Linked DNA regions of Streptomyces ficellus. Each later gene encodes a partner of the first gene's protein in a complex. Links are inferred from orthologs where the notes say so. Each region holds a gene or a part of one and is shown on either strand. Other genes may lie near its edges.

Region 1 (7,824 bases):
CGGGGCCTCGCGCGGTACCCGGTAGCCGTGCCAGACCGGGTTGTCCCAGCCGGCGTAGGCCACCGGGAGCGCGGGCTCCACGACCTCCGACTCCGCGGTGAGCTGCGCGAGGTCCCGGTCGAGCGCCTCGCGCGCCCGGGCGGTCAGCTCGTCGCGCCTGGCCCGGGCCGTGGCACGGGCCGTGTCCCCGGCGGAGCCGATCCGGCTGCGGGGGTCGGACAGGACGCGGTCGAGCTCCTGGTCCATGCGGGACTCGGCGAAGTCGACGGCGCTGCGGTAGGCGGCGGTGGTCCGGGCCAGGTCCTCGAACATGCCCCAGACCTGGTTGTACAGGCGCTCGTCCATGGACCAGCCGGTCGCGTCGCCGGCGACGGGAGCGGCGGGCCGGCCGGGCTCGGCCGGGTGGGCCGGCTCGGGTCGCGCGGCCGGGCCGGCGTCGGTACCGGCCGGAGGCGGCGGGGTGGCCGAGGCGGCCCGGCGCGGGTGGGCGTAGCTGATGGGGCCGGTGGGCGCGGGCGGTACGGGCGTTGTTGGCGCGGGTGAGGGTGCGGGTGTGGCGGCGGGGGCGGTCGGGCTGGTGTCGCCGGGCGCCCCGGAGGCGGTCAGTGCGGCGCCGTGCCGGGCCCGGTCGCCCTCGGCGGTACGGGCCGGGGGCGCGGCGACCGTCCGGCTCGCCCCGCTCGCGACCGCTTCCAGGATGGTGGCCGCCAGTTCGGCGGGGCGGGCGACGCCCTGGTCGGCGAGCATCTCGGCGAGCCCGCCCGCGTACCCCTGGCCGACGGCGCGCACCTTCCAGGCGCCCTGACGGCGGTACAGCTCCAGGGCGGCGACGGCCGACTCGGTGTCCAGCCCGGTGATGGTGTAGCCGGCGACCCCGGTGCCGTCGAGGGCGGTGACCGCGACGAACGGTGCGGGGAGGGCGCCGAACCGGGTCGCGCCGCCCGCGCCGCCCGGCAGGGCGAGGAGCACGGTCACCCGGTGGACGGTCCCGGGCAGGGCGTCGAGGTCCACGGCGAGCCGGTGGTCCGCCGCCGCCTGACGCGACACTTCGAGGCCCGGCAGCGCGGGCGAGCCCGGGTGCGCGATCCGGTCGGGGCCGGCGACCGTGCCGTCCTCGTCGCCGAGGGTCGCCCCGGCGACGACCGGCTCACCGGCCGACACCCGGATCTCCAGTCGGGTGTGGGGCAAGGGATGGTTCTGCCCCCGGACCAGCTCGGCCGTCATGCCTGTGTCCCCCTGGCTGTCTCAGCGTCTCGGTGCCGCGCTACCGCTGTGTCTCGTCTGTTCGGGTGTGAACCGCAGCTCCCGGCGGTCTCGCCTCCGGGAGCTGCGGGTGGTGTGTGCGGCCGGACGCGGTACGCCTCCGGCCGTGCGCCTACAGGTGCGGCAGGATCGACGGCATCAGGTCCTGGAACGTCCGGCCGACGGCCGGGCTGCCCAGGGCCGTCATCTGCCAGCCGGCCCCGGCGCGGTGCACCTTGGCCATGATCTGCGCGGTGTACTGACCGCCACCGTCCAGCGTGTAGCGCGCGAGCTCCTGGCCGTTCGTCTCGTCGACGATGCGGCAGAACGCGTTCTGGACCTCCTGGAACGTCTGGCCGGTGAAGGAGTTCACCGTGAAGACGATCTGATCGATGTGGACCGGGACCCGCTGGAGGTCGACGAGGATCGCCTCGTCGTCGCCGCCCTGCCCAGCGCCGCCGACCAGGTTGTCGCCGGTGTGGCGGACGGATCCGTCGTCGCTGACCAGGTGGCGGAAGAAGACGACGTCCACCGGCTGCTTCTCGGCGAAGAGCACCGCCGAGGCGTCGAGGTCGACCTCACGGGTGCGTGAGCCGAACAGACCGCGGCGCGGCGCCGCCTGCCAGCCGAGCCCCATCCGCACCGCGGTGAGAGTACCCCCGTCGCTCTTCTGCAGGCTGATGGCCTGACCCTTGGTCATGTTGACCGTCACGCGCTGTCCCCTCTCGTTGCGTCCCCCGCGACCGTTGAAGAGTGCGGTTGGGCAGCACCCTACGCAGCGGCCGCGGGGCGGCATCAGATCAGGTCCGCTTTTGTGGCGGTGTTGCAACACACCGGACCCGTCGTGTCGCCGGGGTGTCAGGCGATGCCCGCCTCCCTCATCTGCCGGAGTTCCTTCTTCAACTCGCTGACCTCGTCCCGGAGGCGGGCCGCCACCTCGAACTGCAGCTCCGCGGCCGCCGCCCGCATCCGCTCGGTCATCTCCTCGATGATTCCGGCCAGTTCGGCCGCCGGGCGGTCGCTGACCAGGGCGCCCGTGCCGCCCGCCTTGGCCGCCGCCTTGCCGCCGCCCTGTGCGGGCTTGGAGCCGAGCGAGGGGACGGGGGTCTTGGCGCCCTTGCCGTCCTTGGCCTGGCGGTAGCCCGTGCCGAGCAGCTGCTCGGTGTCGACCTCCTCGCGCGCGATGGTCGCGACGATGTCGTTGATCTTCTTGCGCAGCGGCTGGGGGTCGATGCCGTTGGCCGTGTTGTAGGCGACCTGCTTCTCCCGCCGGCGGTTGGTCTCGTCGATGGCCTTCGCCATGGCCGGGGTGACGGTGTCCGCGTACATGTGGACCTGGCCAGAGACGTTGCGCGCGGCGCGGCCGATCGTCTGGATCAGTGACGTGCCCGAGCGGAGGAAGCCCTGCTTGTCGGCATCCAGGATGGCCACGAGGGAGACCTCGGGGAGGTCGAGGCCCTCACGGAGCAGGTTGATGCCGACCAGGACGTCGTACTCACCGGCCCGCAGTTCGCGCAGCAGCTCGATCCGGCGCAGGGTGTCGACGTCGCTGTGCAGGTAGCGCACCTGGATGCCCAGTTCCAGGAAGTAGTCGGTGAGGTCCTCGGCCATCTTCTTGGTGAGGGTGGTGACCAGGACGCGCTCGTCCCGCTCGGTGCGCAGCCGGATCTCGTGCACCAGGTCGTCGATCTGGCCCTCGGTGGGCTTGACGACGACCTCGGGGTCGACGAGACCGGTGGGGCGGATGATCTGCTCGACGAAGCCGTCGCCCCGGGAGAGCTCGTACTGCCCCGGCGTCGCGGACAGGTAGACGGTCTGGCCGATCCGCTCCTGGAACTCCTCCCACTTGAGGGGGCGGTTGTCGAGGGCGGAGGGGAGCCGGAAGCCGTGGTCGACGAGGGTGCGCTTGCGGGAGGCGTCGCCCTCGTACATGGCGCCGATCTGCGGCACGGTGACGTGGGACTCGTCGATGACGAGCAGGAAGTCCTCGGGGAAGTAGTCGAGGAGGGTGTTGGGCGGGGAGCCCGGCTCACGGTCGTCGAAGTGCATCGAATAGTTCTCGATGCCGGAGCAGGAGCCGATCTGGCGCATCATCTCGATGTCGTACGTGGTGCGCATGCGCAGTCGCTGGGCCTCCAGCAGCTTGCCCTGCTTCTCCAGCTCGGCCAGGCGCACCTCCAGCTCCCGCTCGATGCCGTTGACCGCCCGCTCCATGCGCTCGGGTCCCGCCACGTAGTGGCTGGCCGGGAAGACGTACAGCTCCTGGTCGTCGCTGATGACCTCGCCGGTGAGGGGGTGGAGGGTGGACAGCGCCTCGATCTCGTCGCCGAACATCTCGATCCGGACGGCCAGCTCCTCGTAGACCGGGAAGATCTCGATGGTGTCGCCGCGCACGCGGAAGGTGCCGCGGGCGAAGGCCAGGTCGTTGCGGGTGTACTGGATGTCGACGAAGCGGCGCAGCAGCTGGTCCCGGTCGATCTCCTCGCCCACCTTGAGGGGCACCATCCGGTCCACGTACTCCTGTGGCGTGCCGAGGCCGTAGATGCAGGAGACGGAGGCCACCACGACGACGTCGCGGCGGGTCAGGAGCGAGTTCGTCGCCGAGTGGCGCAGCCGCTCCACCTCCTCGTTGATCGAGGAGTCCTTCTCGATGTAGGTGTCCGACTGCGGGACGTACGCCTCGGGCTGGTAGTAGTCGTAGTACGAGACGAAGTACTCGACCGCGTTGTTCGGCAGGAGCTCGCGGAACTCGTTGGCCAGCTGGGCGGCCAGCGTCTTGTTCGGCGCCATCACCAGGGTGGGGCGCTGGAGCTGTTCGATCATCCAGGCGGTCGTCGCCGACTTGCCGGTGCCGGTCGCGCCGAGGAGGACGACGTCCTTCTCGCCCGCGTTGATACGCCGGGCCAGGTCGGCGATGGCCGTCGGCTGGTCACCGCTGGGCTGGTAGGGACTGACGACCTCGAAGGGCGCCACCGAGCGTTCGATCTTGGAAACGGGCCGCATGAGACCACCGTACGACCCGGCACTGACAGTCGGGGGTCGAGCGGGCTGTCGCGTCAGCGCTCGCGGGCCGTCGGCGGTCGCGGGCCGTCAGCGGTCGCCGGTGCGGCGGGGGACCGCGAGCACGGGACGGCGCCGCCCGCCGTCGCCCGTGACCAGCATCGGGTCGACCATCACCACGTACCCGGCGAGCAGCAGGAACGCCACCGGTCCGACCAGCATCGGGGCGAGGAGCGTGATCGCGGTGTCGCCGCCGCCCGTCAGCGAGCCGTCGTCGTGCAGGTGCACGCTGACGGCGGACATGCCGGTGTAGTGCATGCCGGTGACCGCGGCGCCCATCCCCAGGCCGGCGCCGAGACTGGGCAGGAGCCCGCGCACCGAGACGGCCGCCCACAGCGCCGCGGTCGCCGCGACGACCGCGATCACGACCGAGAGGGCGACGGTGGGGGTGTCGTACTGGAGCCGGCCCGGGAGGCGCATTCCGGCCATGCCGAGGTAGTGCATGGTGGCGATCCCCAGGCCGGTGAGGGTGCCGCCGGTGACCAGGGCCATCGCGGTGGCACCCCGGTGTCCGACGACGAAGAGGCCGATGCCGACCATCACGATCGCCACGGCCAGGCTGGCGAACGTGGTGACGGGGTCGTAGCCGATCGGCGTCTCCTCGACGGTGAAGCCGGTCATGGCGATGAAGTGGGTGGTCCAGATGCCCGAGCCGATGGCGGTGGCACCGAGTACGAGGCAGCCGGGCCTGATACGACCGTGCTCGCGCAGCGACCTGCTCGTGCACCGCAGCCCCAGTGCGCCGCCCAGGCACGCCATGAGAAATGCGGCCACGGGCGTGACCACGCCGTAGCTGAAACCTTCGACCGTGCCCTGCATGCCGCGGTCCGCCCTTCGCTCCGTGTACCTCGCCGTCCGGAAGCCTCGCGACCGTGACGCGGCGCCGGTGGTGCCATGTGTACCCGCTGGTAGGGGGGCGAGGCTACGGCGCACGGGGGCCGGACCCGCACACGCAGGCGATTTGTCGATAATGGCCGGTTACGAGTCGGTGGGGTGCGGGCTCCGTGCGGTGCCGTCTTCTGGCGGCACGGCCGTCGAGGGTGGTCGGCGGGGGACGTCTGCGGGCGTTGTCAGTGGCCGGTCGTACGGTGGTCGACATGGACAGCAAGGGGCGGTTCGACGGGCAGGTCGTGGAGTGGGCCGTCGTCGGCAGCGACATCGGTCCGCTGTTGCTCGCCGCGACGGGCGAGGGACTGGTGAGCGTCGTGTTCCACGCCGACGACGCGGTGCGCGACCGGGCGCTGGAGCGGCTGGCGGGCCGGCTCGGCGCGGAGCTGGTGGAGAGCGCGGCGGGGCGGCTGGCCGAGCCGATACGCAGGCTGGACGCCTACTTCGCGGGCGCGCTGCGGGACTTCGGACTGCCGCTGGACTGGTCGCTGACGGCCGGGTTCAACCGGCAGGTGCTGCGCGAACTGGCCTCCGGTGTGCCGTACGGGACGGTCGTCGGGTACGGGGACCTGGCCGACCGGGTGGGGCAGCCGGGAGCGGCGCAGGCGGTGGGGACCGCGATGGGGTCGAATCCGCTGCCCCTGGTGGTGCCGTGCCATCGCGTGGTGGAGAGCGACGGGGGGATCGGCGGGTTCGGCGGGGGGCTGGAGACCAAGCGCCGGCTGCTCGCCCTGGAGGGAGTGCTGCCGCAGCCGCTGTTCTGAGCCTGTCAGGGAGCGCGGCGGGGCTGGCAGACTGCCGCGGTGACTACCAACCCCGACATACCCGAGGCGCCCGGACCGGTGACGACGTCGACCGCGGGCGCACGGTCGGCGGGCACCCCGTCGGCAGACCCCCGGCCGGCCGGTACGCGCCCTGCGGCTGGCAAGCGCTCTCCGGCCGGGTCCTCGGCTGCCACCGTGCCGGTCGCGGCCGCCGACCTGCCCGCGCTGCGGCGGCGCATCTCGGCCGTCCTGATCGCCAGCCAGATCCTGGGAGGGCTGGGGGTGGCGACCGGGATCGCCCTGGCCTCCGTGCTGGCCCAGGAGGTGAGCGGGACGGAGGCGCTGGCGGGGCTCGCGCCGACCGCCATGGTCGCCGGGACGGCACTGCTGTCCATGCCGCTGGCCGCGCTGATGGCCGCTCGCGGACGGCGGTCCGGGCTGGTCCTGGCGTATGTGATCGGGGCGCTCGGGGCGGGTGTGGTGGTGCTGGCCGCGGTCCTGGGCAACTTCCCGCTGCTGCTGGCCGGCATGGCCGGGTTCGGTGCCGGGTCGTCGGCCAATCTCCAGGCCCGGTTCGCCGCGGCGGACCTGGCCGAGCCGGAGCGGCGGGGGCGGGCCATCTCCACCGTGGTGTGGGCGACCACCATCGGGGCGGTACTGGGCCCCAACATCGCCGCGCCCGCCGGGCGGAGCGTGTCGGGGCTCGGGATACCGCCCACGGCCGGGCCGTTCCTGTGGGCCGCCGGGGTGTTCCTCGTGTCCGCCGCGATGGTCGCGGTCCTGCTGCGGCCCGATCCGCTCCTGACCGCACGGGCGCTCGCGGCCGGGACGGAGGAACCCGGCGGGCCCGAGGGCCGGTCGCTGCGGGCGGGCGTACGGGCGGTGCGGGAGTCGCCACGCGCCCGGCTGGCGCTGGTCACGGTGGCGGTCTCGCACACCGCGATGGTCTCGATCATGTCGATGACGCCGGTGGCCCTCAGCCACCACGGAGCCGGCATCACGCTGATCGGGCTCGTCATCAGCGGTCACATCGCGGGCATGTACGCGTTCTCGCCCGTGATGGGCTGGCTGTCCGACCGGCTGGGCCGGCTTTCGGTGATCGGCCTGGCGGTGGGACTGCTGGCCCTCGCCGCGCTCCTGGCCGGTACGGCCGGGCCGAGCCACGGGCGGACCGCGGCGGGACTGTTCGTGCTCGGCCTCGGCTGGTCGGCCGGGCTGGTCTCCGGGTCGGCGCTGCTGACCGACTCCGTGCCGTCGGCCGCCCGCGCCGCCGTGCAGGGTCTGTCGGACCTGACCATGAACACGGCGGCGGGCGTCGGCGGTGCGGCAGCGGGCCTGATCGTCGCCCAGGCGGGGTACGGCTGGCTGAACGCGGTGGGAGCACTGCTGCTGCTCCCCCTGGCCGCGCTGGCGATCCGCCGCCCGCGCCACACGTCCCAGGAGGCGGTCAAGCGCTGAACCGCGCGGACCGGATCCGGGATCCTGATGGGGAGATCCGGGTGCGGGATCCGGGTGCGGGGATCCGGGTGCGGGAGCCTGGTGCAGGGACGGGCCGCGGGGGCTCAGAGGCTGATGTGGTACGCCTTGCGGAGCGTCTCGTGCACGGTCCAGGTCGTGCGGTCGCCCTCGCGCAGCACGCACGCGTCGCCCGGGCCCAGCTCCAGGGTGTCCCCGCCCTCGACCTCGACGGTCGCGCGTCCGCTGACGACCACGAACAGCTCGTTGGCCTCGGTGTCGGTCACCACGCCGGGCGTGATCTGCCAGATGCCGCGCAGCTGCTTCCCGTCGGCCGATTCCCACAGCACCTTTCCGGTCACCTCCGGGGTGCCGGAGACGATCTGTGCCGGGTCCAGCGGCTCGGGCTCCAGCT
Region 2 (8,059 bases), 2.7 Mb from region 1 along the record:
GCTGCTCACCGGCGACGGCGCGGACGGCTACGAGCAGGGCGTCGCGCTGCGAGAGGTGTCCAAGCCGCCGACGCGCATCGACGTCCGGCAGGTCTACGGCGGCCACCGCACGAGCACCTGGGTGCGGGAGGTGCCGTCGGCCTTCCAGTGGCTGACACAGCAGTACCGCGCCGAACGCGCCGGAGCCGCCCAGGACGAGACCGCCCAGGACGAGACCGCCCAGGACGAGACCGCCCAGGACGCGGAGACGGACGCGGGCGCGGGAACGGGCGGAGACGGCGGCGCGGGCGCGGACCGGGGTGAGGGGTTCGGCGCCGGTACGGACACGGGCGCGGGCGCCGGGAGCGGCGCGGGTGGCGCGGGCGATCCGGTCGGGGCGGGCCCGGGGACCCTGTCCGTCGGCGGCCGCCCGTAGGGTTCGGGCGCAGGAGAGACGCGGCGGCGGGCTCACGCCACGCGCGTCGCGCCCGCCCACGGCATCTCGTCGATCGGAGCGATCCGGACGGGGGCGCCCGGCCGGGGCGCGTGGATCATCCTGCCGTCGCCGACGTAGAGCCCGACGTGGCTGACGCCCGAGTAGAAGAACACCAGGTCGCCCGGGGCCAGCGCGGACCGCGGCACCCGTCGGCCGGCGTCGATCTGGCTGTAGGTGGTGCGGGGCAGCGCCACCCCGGCGGAGCGCCACGCGGCCTGGGTGAGCCCGGAGCAGTCGTACGAACCCGGGCCGGTCGCGCCCCACACGTACGGCTTGCCGAGGGCGCCGTACGCGTACGCGACGGCCTGCGCGGCGCGCGTGCCCTGCACCGGGGCGGCGGCGCCGACGGGCGCCGGGCCGGTCGCCGCGCCGGCCCCGGCGGAACCGCCGTCGTAGGCGGCGCGCTGGGCGGCGGTGAGCCGGTCGAGGAGCTTCTCGGCGGCCCCGATCCGGTCCTGGACCGTCGCCTTGTGGCGGGCGAGTTCGGCCCGCCGCGCGGCCAGGTCGCGGAGCCGGCCCGTGGCCTCGGAGTGCAGCCTGGCGAGTTCGGCGGCCTGGCCTGCGGCGGCGCCGACCGCCGCGGCCTGGCGGTCCCCGACCCGGTCCGCGACGGCGGCGCTGCGGAGGTAGGCGTCCGGGTCGCTGGACAGCAGGAACCGGGCGGCGGGGTCGAGGCCGCCACCCCGGTACTGGGCGGTGGCCACGGAGCCGAGCGCGTCGCGGGCGGCGTTGAGACGGGCGGTCCGGCGGGCGGCCTCGTCGCGCAGGGCCTTGAGCGCCGCCTCGGCCCGCTCGGCCTCCTCCTTGACGCCGTTGTACTTCTCGGTGGCCTCCTCGGCCTCCTGGTACAGCCGGTCGGCCTGTGCCCTGACCTGGGCGGGCGTCTGGCGGGGTTCGGCGTGTCCGGAACCCTCGAAGGCGGTGGCGGTGGCCGCCCCGGCCAGTGCCAGGGTGACGGCGGCACGGCCGCTCAGCGGGTGCTGCCTGGGTTTCCGGTGCGCTGCCACGAGGGCGGTCACTTCCCTTCGCCGGGGGTGGGTCTGGGGGAGGACGCTAAACCTGGAGGTCACGGCCCGGCGGCGGCATGACCGCAATTGGCCCCAGGTGAGGGTTCACGAACGAATTCGCCGGAGCGGGCACGCTCGGAATCCCGCATTCCGTATCAGCCGCGACCGATGCGACCGTTGAGGCAACCCTGGCCGGGGGCCGGTGATATGGCCCCGGTTAGGGTGCGGCCCATGGACGCACTCATCAATGTCTTCGTCGCACTGCACGTCATCGGTATCGCCAGCCTGCTGGGCGGCTTCCTGACCCAGATGAAGGCGATGGGTGAGGGAACGGCGCGCTTCAGCCCCGCGATGCTGCACGGCGCCCTGACCATGCTGGTCACCGGCGTGGCCCTGGTCGGCCTCAACCAGGCCGACGACCAGGCCGTGAACAACGTCAAGATCGGTGTGAAGCTCGCGGTCCTAGTCGTCATCCTCGCCCTGGTCTACGTCAAGCGTGACGAGGAGAGGGTCGACAAGGCGTTCTTCGGGGCGGTCGGCGGCCTGACGGTGGCCAACATCTTCATCGCCACGCTCTGGACCTGACCGCCGGCCGGCGGGCCCGGCGGAACCGTCAGGCCCGCCGCGCCCGCCGTGCCCGCCGGGGTCGTTCGTCCGCCTCGGGTCAGGCCGGGCGCACGGCGCTGTGCACGGGCATGGAGTACACCGACTCCTCGCGGACGCTGTCACCGGGCCTGGGCGCGTGGATCATCTTCCCGTCGCCCCGGTAGATCCCGACGTGGCTGACGTCGTCGTGGAAGAACACCAGGTCCCCCGGGCGCAGGTCCTCCACGGCCACCCGCTGCCCTTCCATGACCTGCTCCCGCGTGGTGCGCGACAGGTAGACCCCCGCCGCCCGCCACGCGGCCTGGGTGAGCCCGGAGCAGTCGTACGAGCTCGGGCCCGTCGCGCCCCACACGTACGGCTTGCCGATCTGGGCCTCGGCGAAGGCGAGGACCTCGCGGGCCTTGGCCGTGGGACCACTGCCGCCGTCCAGCCCCACGCCCGCCGGCGCCGGCCCCGGCGCCTGTGCCTGCGCCTGCGCCTGCGTGAAGCCCAGGTCCGGCGCGTGCGCCTGCGTGAAGCCCGGCTCCTGGCCGGGCGCCTGGCCGAGGTTCACGCACGGCATCTCCGCCCGTACCCGCTCCCCGGCCGTCAGCCGGGCGAACAGGGCCCGCGCCTCGGCAAGCTTGCGCTGGACGGTCTGCTTGGTGGTGCGTAGGGAGGCCTGCGAGGCGGCGAGGGTGTCCGGCTCCGACGTCGCCGCCGGCCGCTGCTCCTCTCCGCCCCAGGTCCCGGCCGCGACTGCCGCCGTGGCTGCCGTCGCCGGCGGCTCGTACGGCGTGAGCGGTTCGGGTTCCCGGTCGGTGAGCCGGTCCATCAGCTGCGTCCGGTCCATCAGCTGTGTCCGGTCCACGGAGTCCTGCGGGTCGTCCGCGAGGGTCAGCGAGGCGGCCGGGCCGGGTCCGCCCGAGCGGTACGGGGCGGCCTCGGGGGCGCCGAGGGCGCGACGGGACCCGTTCGGCGCTTCCGTACGCCGCGCGGCGCCGTCGGCCGTCCGGCCGGCCTCGCGCCGCTGCGGGGCCGGGGCTTCCGTGGCCTTGGGGATCCTGGGGAACTGCAGCGTCGCCGTGCCCGCCTGCCGGTAGAGGTCGTCGACCTTTCTCTGGACCTCCTCGACCGTCGGCCTGCCGTCCGGCTTGCTGTCCGGGTCGCTCACCGGCGTGGCCGGTCCGTCCGTCCGGGGTGCGGCGGTCGCGCTCTGTGACGACAGGAGCGTGACCGAGGCCAGGGCGGCGGCCGTCGTGACCCCGACGGCGGGGGAGTGGGCATGCAGGGTCTGCAAGGTGCGCGGTGCGCGCGGCTTGCGATGCGACGCCAAGGCCGGCATCTCCTTCCGTGGACCGCCTACCGGGTTAGCTGTCAGGTTCGGGCGGAACGGAAGGTGCCCTACGGCCGTGCCCGAGGGGCTGCGGGCCGATTCACCTCGGTCGTGCGTGTGGGTCCCCGGTTCCGAACTGCCCCGAGGGCAGCACGAATTCGGCGTGGGCGATCCGACTGGCGTGGTTCGCCGAAGAGAAAACGGACCGCCTGGGCGAGCACGCTAGCCAACCTGTGGTGGTGCTGTGAAGGATGATGTTCGATATGCCCGATACGTTTCCGTGACCTTGGCGTGATGTCGCCGACTCGGTACGGAGGGTGACGAATCGGGCCGGTTCGCGGTTCGTCCACGGGTGTCAGTGGGGCCGCCTAGACTCGATAGGCGATGAGCAGCCTCTTTGACGACAGCTTCCTGGCGGACCTCCGGAACCACTCCGAGGAGCCCCCGCCGCCGCCCGAGGACTCCGAGGGCCCCGGGGACGCCCCGGCCGCGGAGGAGGTCCCGCACGACCTCTTCGGGGACCGTTTCGACGTTCCCCCGCCCCGGGACACCCACTACCGCGACGGCGCCCACCGTCCCGTCGTCGACCCCGCCGCGCTGCTGGAGGGGCTGAACGAGCAGCAGCGCGCCGCCGTCGTGCACACCGGCTCCCCGCTGCTCATCGTCGCCGGTGCCGGATCGGGCAAGACCCGGGTGCTGACCCACCGCATCGCCCACCTCCTCGGCACGCGTCACGTCCACCCCGGCCAGATACTGGCGATCACCTTCACCAACAAGGCCGCCGGCGAGATGAAGGAGCGCGTCGAGCAGCTCGTCGGCCCGCGCGCCAACGCCATGTGGGTCATGACCTTCCACAGCGCGTGCGTCCGCATCCTGCGCCGCGAGTCGAAGAAGCTCGGTTTCACCTCGTCCTTCTCGATCTACGACGCCGCCGACTCCAAGCGGCTGATGGCGCTGGTCTGCCGCGACCTGGACCTGGACCCGAAGAAGTTCCCGCCCAAGTCGTTCAGCGCCAAGATCTCCAACCTGAAGAACGAGCTGATCGACGAGGAGACCTTCGCCGACCAGGCCGCTGGGGGCACCTCCCACGCCGAAGGCGTAGGGGGAGGCTTTGAGAAGACCCTCGCCGAGGCGTACCGGATGTACCAGGCGCGGCTGCGCGAGGCCAACGCCCTGGACTTCGACGACATCATCATGACGACGGTGCACCTGCTCCAGGCGTTCCCGGACGTCGCCGAGCACTACCGCCGCCGCTTCCGGCACGTCCTGGTCGACGAGTACCAGGACACCAACCACGCCCAGTACACGCTCGTCCGCGAGCTGGTCGGCACCGGGTACGAGGACCTGGACCCGGCCGAGCTGTGCGTCGTCGGTGACGCCGACCAGTCGATCTACGCCTTCCGCGGCGCGACCATCCGCAACATCCTCCAGTTCGAGGAGGACTACCCGGACGCCACCACCATCCTGCTGGAGCAGAACTACCGCTCCACGCAGACCATCCTCTCCGCCGCCAACGCGGTCATCGAGCGCAACGAGAGCCGCCGCCCCAAGAACCTGTGGACCAACGCCGGCGAGGGCGCCCGCATCACGGGGTACGTCGCGGACACCGAGCATGACGAGGCGCAGTTCGTCGCCGACGAGATCGACCGGCTGACGGACGCGGGCGACGCCAAGGCCGGTGACGTCGCGGTCTTCTACCGGACCAACGCCCAGTCCCGTGTCTTCGAGGAGATCTTCATCCGCGTCGGCCTGCCGTACAAGGTCGTCGGCGGCGTCCGCTTCTACGAGCGCAAGGAGGTCCGGGACGTCCTCGCCTACCTGCGCGTCCTGGCCAACCCCGAGGACACCGTCCCGCTGCGCCGCATCCTCAACGTCCCCAAGCGCGGCATCGGTGAGCGCGCCGAGGCGATGGTCGACGCGCTGGCGCTGCGAGAGAAGATCACCTTCCCGCAGGCGCTGCGCCGCGTCGACGAGGCGTACGGCATGGCGGCCCGCTCGGCGAACGCGGTGAAGCGGTTCAACACCCTCATGGAGGAGCTCCGCACCGTCGTCGACTCGGGCGCCGGCCCGGCGGTGGTCCTCGAGGCCATCCTGGAGCGCACGGGATACCTGGCCGAACTCCAGGCCTCGACCGACCCGCAGGACGAGACCCGTATCGAGAACCTCCAGGAACTGGCCGCCGTCGCCCTGGAGTTCGAGCAGGACCGCGGCGAGGGCGAAGGTACCGGCACCCTGGCCGAGTTCCTGGAACAGGTCGCCCTGGTAGCCGACTCCGACCAGATCCCCGACGAGGACGAGGAGGGCTCCGGCGTCATCACGCTGATGACGCTGCACACCGCCAAGGGCCTCGAGTTCCCGGTGGTGTTCCTGACCGGCATGGAGGACGGCGTGTTCCCGCACATGCGCGCCCTCGGCCAGACCAAGGAGCTGGAGGAGGAGCGCCGCCTGGCGTACGTGGGCATCACCCGCGCCCGCGAGCGGCTCTACCTGACGCGGTCGACGATGCGCAGCGCGTGGGGGCAGCCCTCCTACAACCCGCCGTCGCGGTTCCTGGAGGAGATCCCCGGCGCGTACCTGGAGTGGAAGCGCACGGGTGCGACGGCCAAGCCGTCCGGCCCGGTGTCCGGCATCGCGTCGTCGCTGTCCTCCTCGCTGTCGTCACGCTCGCGGTCCGCCGGCCCCTCCGGCTTCGCCACGCGGCGTACGACGGACAAGCCGGTGATCTCGCTGGCGGTCGGGGACCGGGTGACGCACGACCAGTTCGGTCTGGGCACGGTGATGGCGGTGACGGGAGCGGGCGCGGACGCGCAGGCGACCATCGACTTCGGCGACGAGAAGCCGAAGCGGCTCCTGCTGCGGTACGCGCCGGTCGAGAAGCTGTAGGGGCCGGGCGGCCCCCGGGCTCAGGAGGTCGGGTCGAGGCCGTGGCCCCGCAGCCACGGCAGCGGGTCGATCGCGGCGCCGCCGCCGGGCCGTACCTCGAAGTGCAGGTGCGGTCCGGTGGAGTTGCCGGAGTTGCCCGAGTAGGCGATGACCTCGCCGGCCTTGACCTCACCGGAGCGGATCTTGGTGCTGCTGAGGTGGCAGTACCAGGTCTCGGTGCCGTCCTTGGCGGTCACGATCGCCATGTTCCCGTACGCGCTGTTCCACTGGGTGCGTACGGTGCCGTCGGTCGCGGCCATCACCGGCGTCCCGTACTGCACGGGGAAGTCGATCCCGGTGTGCAGGGACATCCAGTTGACGCCCGCCTGACCGTACTGCGCGCTGAGCTGGTGCAGGGCGACCGGGAGCGCGAACTTGGGACGCAGCGCCTCCTTGCGGGCCGCCTCCGCCTCGCGCTTCTTGCGCTCCGCCTCCTGGCGCTCCTTGAGGTCGATGCGCTCCTGGGTGCGGCTGGCGCGGTCGCCGAAGTCGCGGGCGTCGGCGCTGAGCGCGGCCAGCTGGGTGTCGAGTTCGCTGTTGGCGACGACCGGCTTGACCGTGGCCGGGTCGGCGGCGGTCACCGTCTTCTCGTCGCTCTTGGTCTCGCCGGTGCCGCCGGGGTTGAGGCCGCTGACGGACGCGGCGGCGATGCCGGCGACGCCCATCACGCAGGCCGAGGGCACGGCGACGGTCAGCAGCGCGGAACGCTTCGCGGGGGTGCGGCGGCGCCCACGGCTGCCGCCACCGCCCTGGCCGGCGCGGCGGCTGGGGCGGGGGGCGACGGGCGTGAGCGCGGTCTGGGTGAGGCTGTCGTGCAGGCCCTCGGACCCGGTCGCCTGCTCGGCCCCGTGCTCGGGCTCCGGGGTGAACTCGGCCCCGTGCTCGGCCTCGTGAGCGAACTCGGCCTCAACAGCGAACTCGGGCTCGGCGGTGAACTCGGACTGCGGGGTGAACTCGGGCTCCAGGGTGAACTCGGGTTCGGTGGCGAGCCCGGTCTCCGTCAGGTGCCTGGTCTCCGTCAGGTGCTCGGCAGGCGTCTGCGCCGGGTGCGCCTGGTCGGCCGCCGCGTAGTCGTACTGCTCGGGGACGGTGAACGTCTCGGTCGGCGCGGGGGCATGGTTCCAGGCGGTGGCGTCATAGGCGCCGGTCTCGAAGGCGGCGGTGGCGCCGGCGGCCTCGGCGGTCAGGTTCCACTGGCCGGTGGTGTCGTACGCGCCGCTCGCCTCGCTCCACGCGCCGGCGTCCCACTGCCCCGTGTGCTGGGAGTACTCGGCGTACCCGGTCGTGTCCGTCGTGGCCCACTGCTGGGTCGCGGCGGCGGCGCCCCACTGGGAGGAGTCGTACTGGCCGCTGTGGTCGGCGTAGTAGCCGCTGCCGCTGCTGTCGTAGGCGTTCGCCTGGACGTTGTCGTACGTGCCGGGAAGGGCGCCGAAGAGGGGATCGGTGGCGAAGCTGCCGGTGGAATACGCGTCGTCTCCGACGTACCCGGCGTGGGGGGGCTGGTCGTTCACCAACTTCTCTCTCGCCTCGGCAGCAGAACCAGATCCGGGCGGCCCCGGCTACGGGGGACCCAGAGGGGGAAAGCAGTGGGCGCGACTGTACCCGGCGGTATGCGCAAGCGACAATCTTCCGTGGGTTTTGGCCCAGCGGGAAACGGGCATTCGGCCGCCTTTCGGCGGAGTGCGGGCAGAGCCTTGGCCCTACGTTCGAGAGCTGTTCGAAACCGGAGTGGGT

The links.
Region 2: the proteins of uvrB (region 1) and pcrA are in contact, whole or in part, in a crystal structure (PDB 7EGT), measured with the Thermus thermophilus proteins. The link is inferred for Streptomyces ficellus from one-to-one orthologs. Residues at the interface, in WP_096411307.1 of Thermus thermophilus: Glu23, Leu25, Arg26, Asp27, Gly28, Glu29, Arg30, Phe31, Arg55, Glu326, Asp327, Phe328, Glu379, Ser382, Gln383, His398, Gly400, Arg401; in WP_096412145.1 of Thermus thermophilus: His654, Arg656, Phe657, Gln666, Asp668, Glu669, Lys680, Arg681, Leu682, Ser683, Lys685, Tyr686, Ala687.

Annotation. Positions count from the first base shown.
Region 1 is NZ_CP034279.1:5,623,219-5,631,042, reverse strand. What follows is about bases 1,674-4,582. They hold uvrB (excinuclease ABC subunit UvrB), read right to left. Parts: upstream 4,246-4,582; coding sequence 2,101-4,245; downstream 1,674-2,100. Other genes in these bases: EIZ62_RS25150 (MHYT domain-containing protein), read right to left, coding at 4,333-4,582; EIZ62_RS25160 (TerD family protein), read right to left, coding at 1,674-1,954. In the rest of the region: EIZ62_RS25165 (TerD family protein), read right to left, coding at 1-1,224; more of EIZ62_RS25160, read right to left, coding at 1,376-1,673; more of EIZ62_RS25150, read right to left, coding at 4,583-5,121; EIZ62_RS25145 (methylated-DNA--[protein]-cysteine S-methyltransferase), read left to right, coding at 5,400-5,954; EIZ62_RS25140 (MFS transporter), read left to right, coding at 6,150-7,412; EIZ62_RS25135 (cupin domain-containing protein), read right to left, coding at 7,517-7,824. UniProt on the Escherichia coli protein: The UvrABC repair system catalyzes the recognition and processing of DNA lesions. A damage recognition complex composed of 2 UvrA and 2 UvrB subunits scans DNA for abnormalities.
Region 2 is NZ_CP034279.1:2,877,671-2,885,729, reverse strand. The notes cover bases 3,393-6,536. They hold pcrA (DNA helicase PcrA), read left to right. Parts: upstream 3,393-3,787; coding sequence 3,788-6,286; downstream 6,287-6,536. Other genes in these bases: EIZ62_RS12420 (M23 family metallopeptidase), read right to left, coding at 6,307-6,536; EIZ62_RS12430 (C40 family peptidase), read right to left, coding at 3,393-3,412. In the rest of the region: EIZ62_RS12445 (alpha/beta hydrolase), read left to right, coding at 1-415; EIZ62_RS12440 (C40 family peptidase), read right to left, coding at 448-1,482; EIZ62_RS12435 (hypothetical protein), read left to right, coding at 1,714-2,067; more of EIZ62_RS12430, read right to left, coding at 2,147-3,392; more of EIZ62_RS12420, read right to left, coding at 6,537-7,836. UniProt on the Escherichia coli protein: A helicase with DNA-dependent ATPase activity. Unwinds DNA duplexes with 3'-5' polarity. Translocates on single-stranded DNA with 3'-5' polarity. Initiates unwinding more efficiently from a nicked substrate than double-stranded DNA.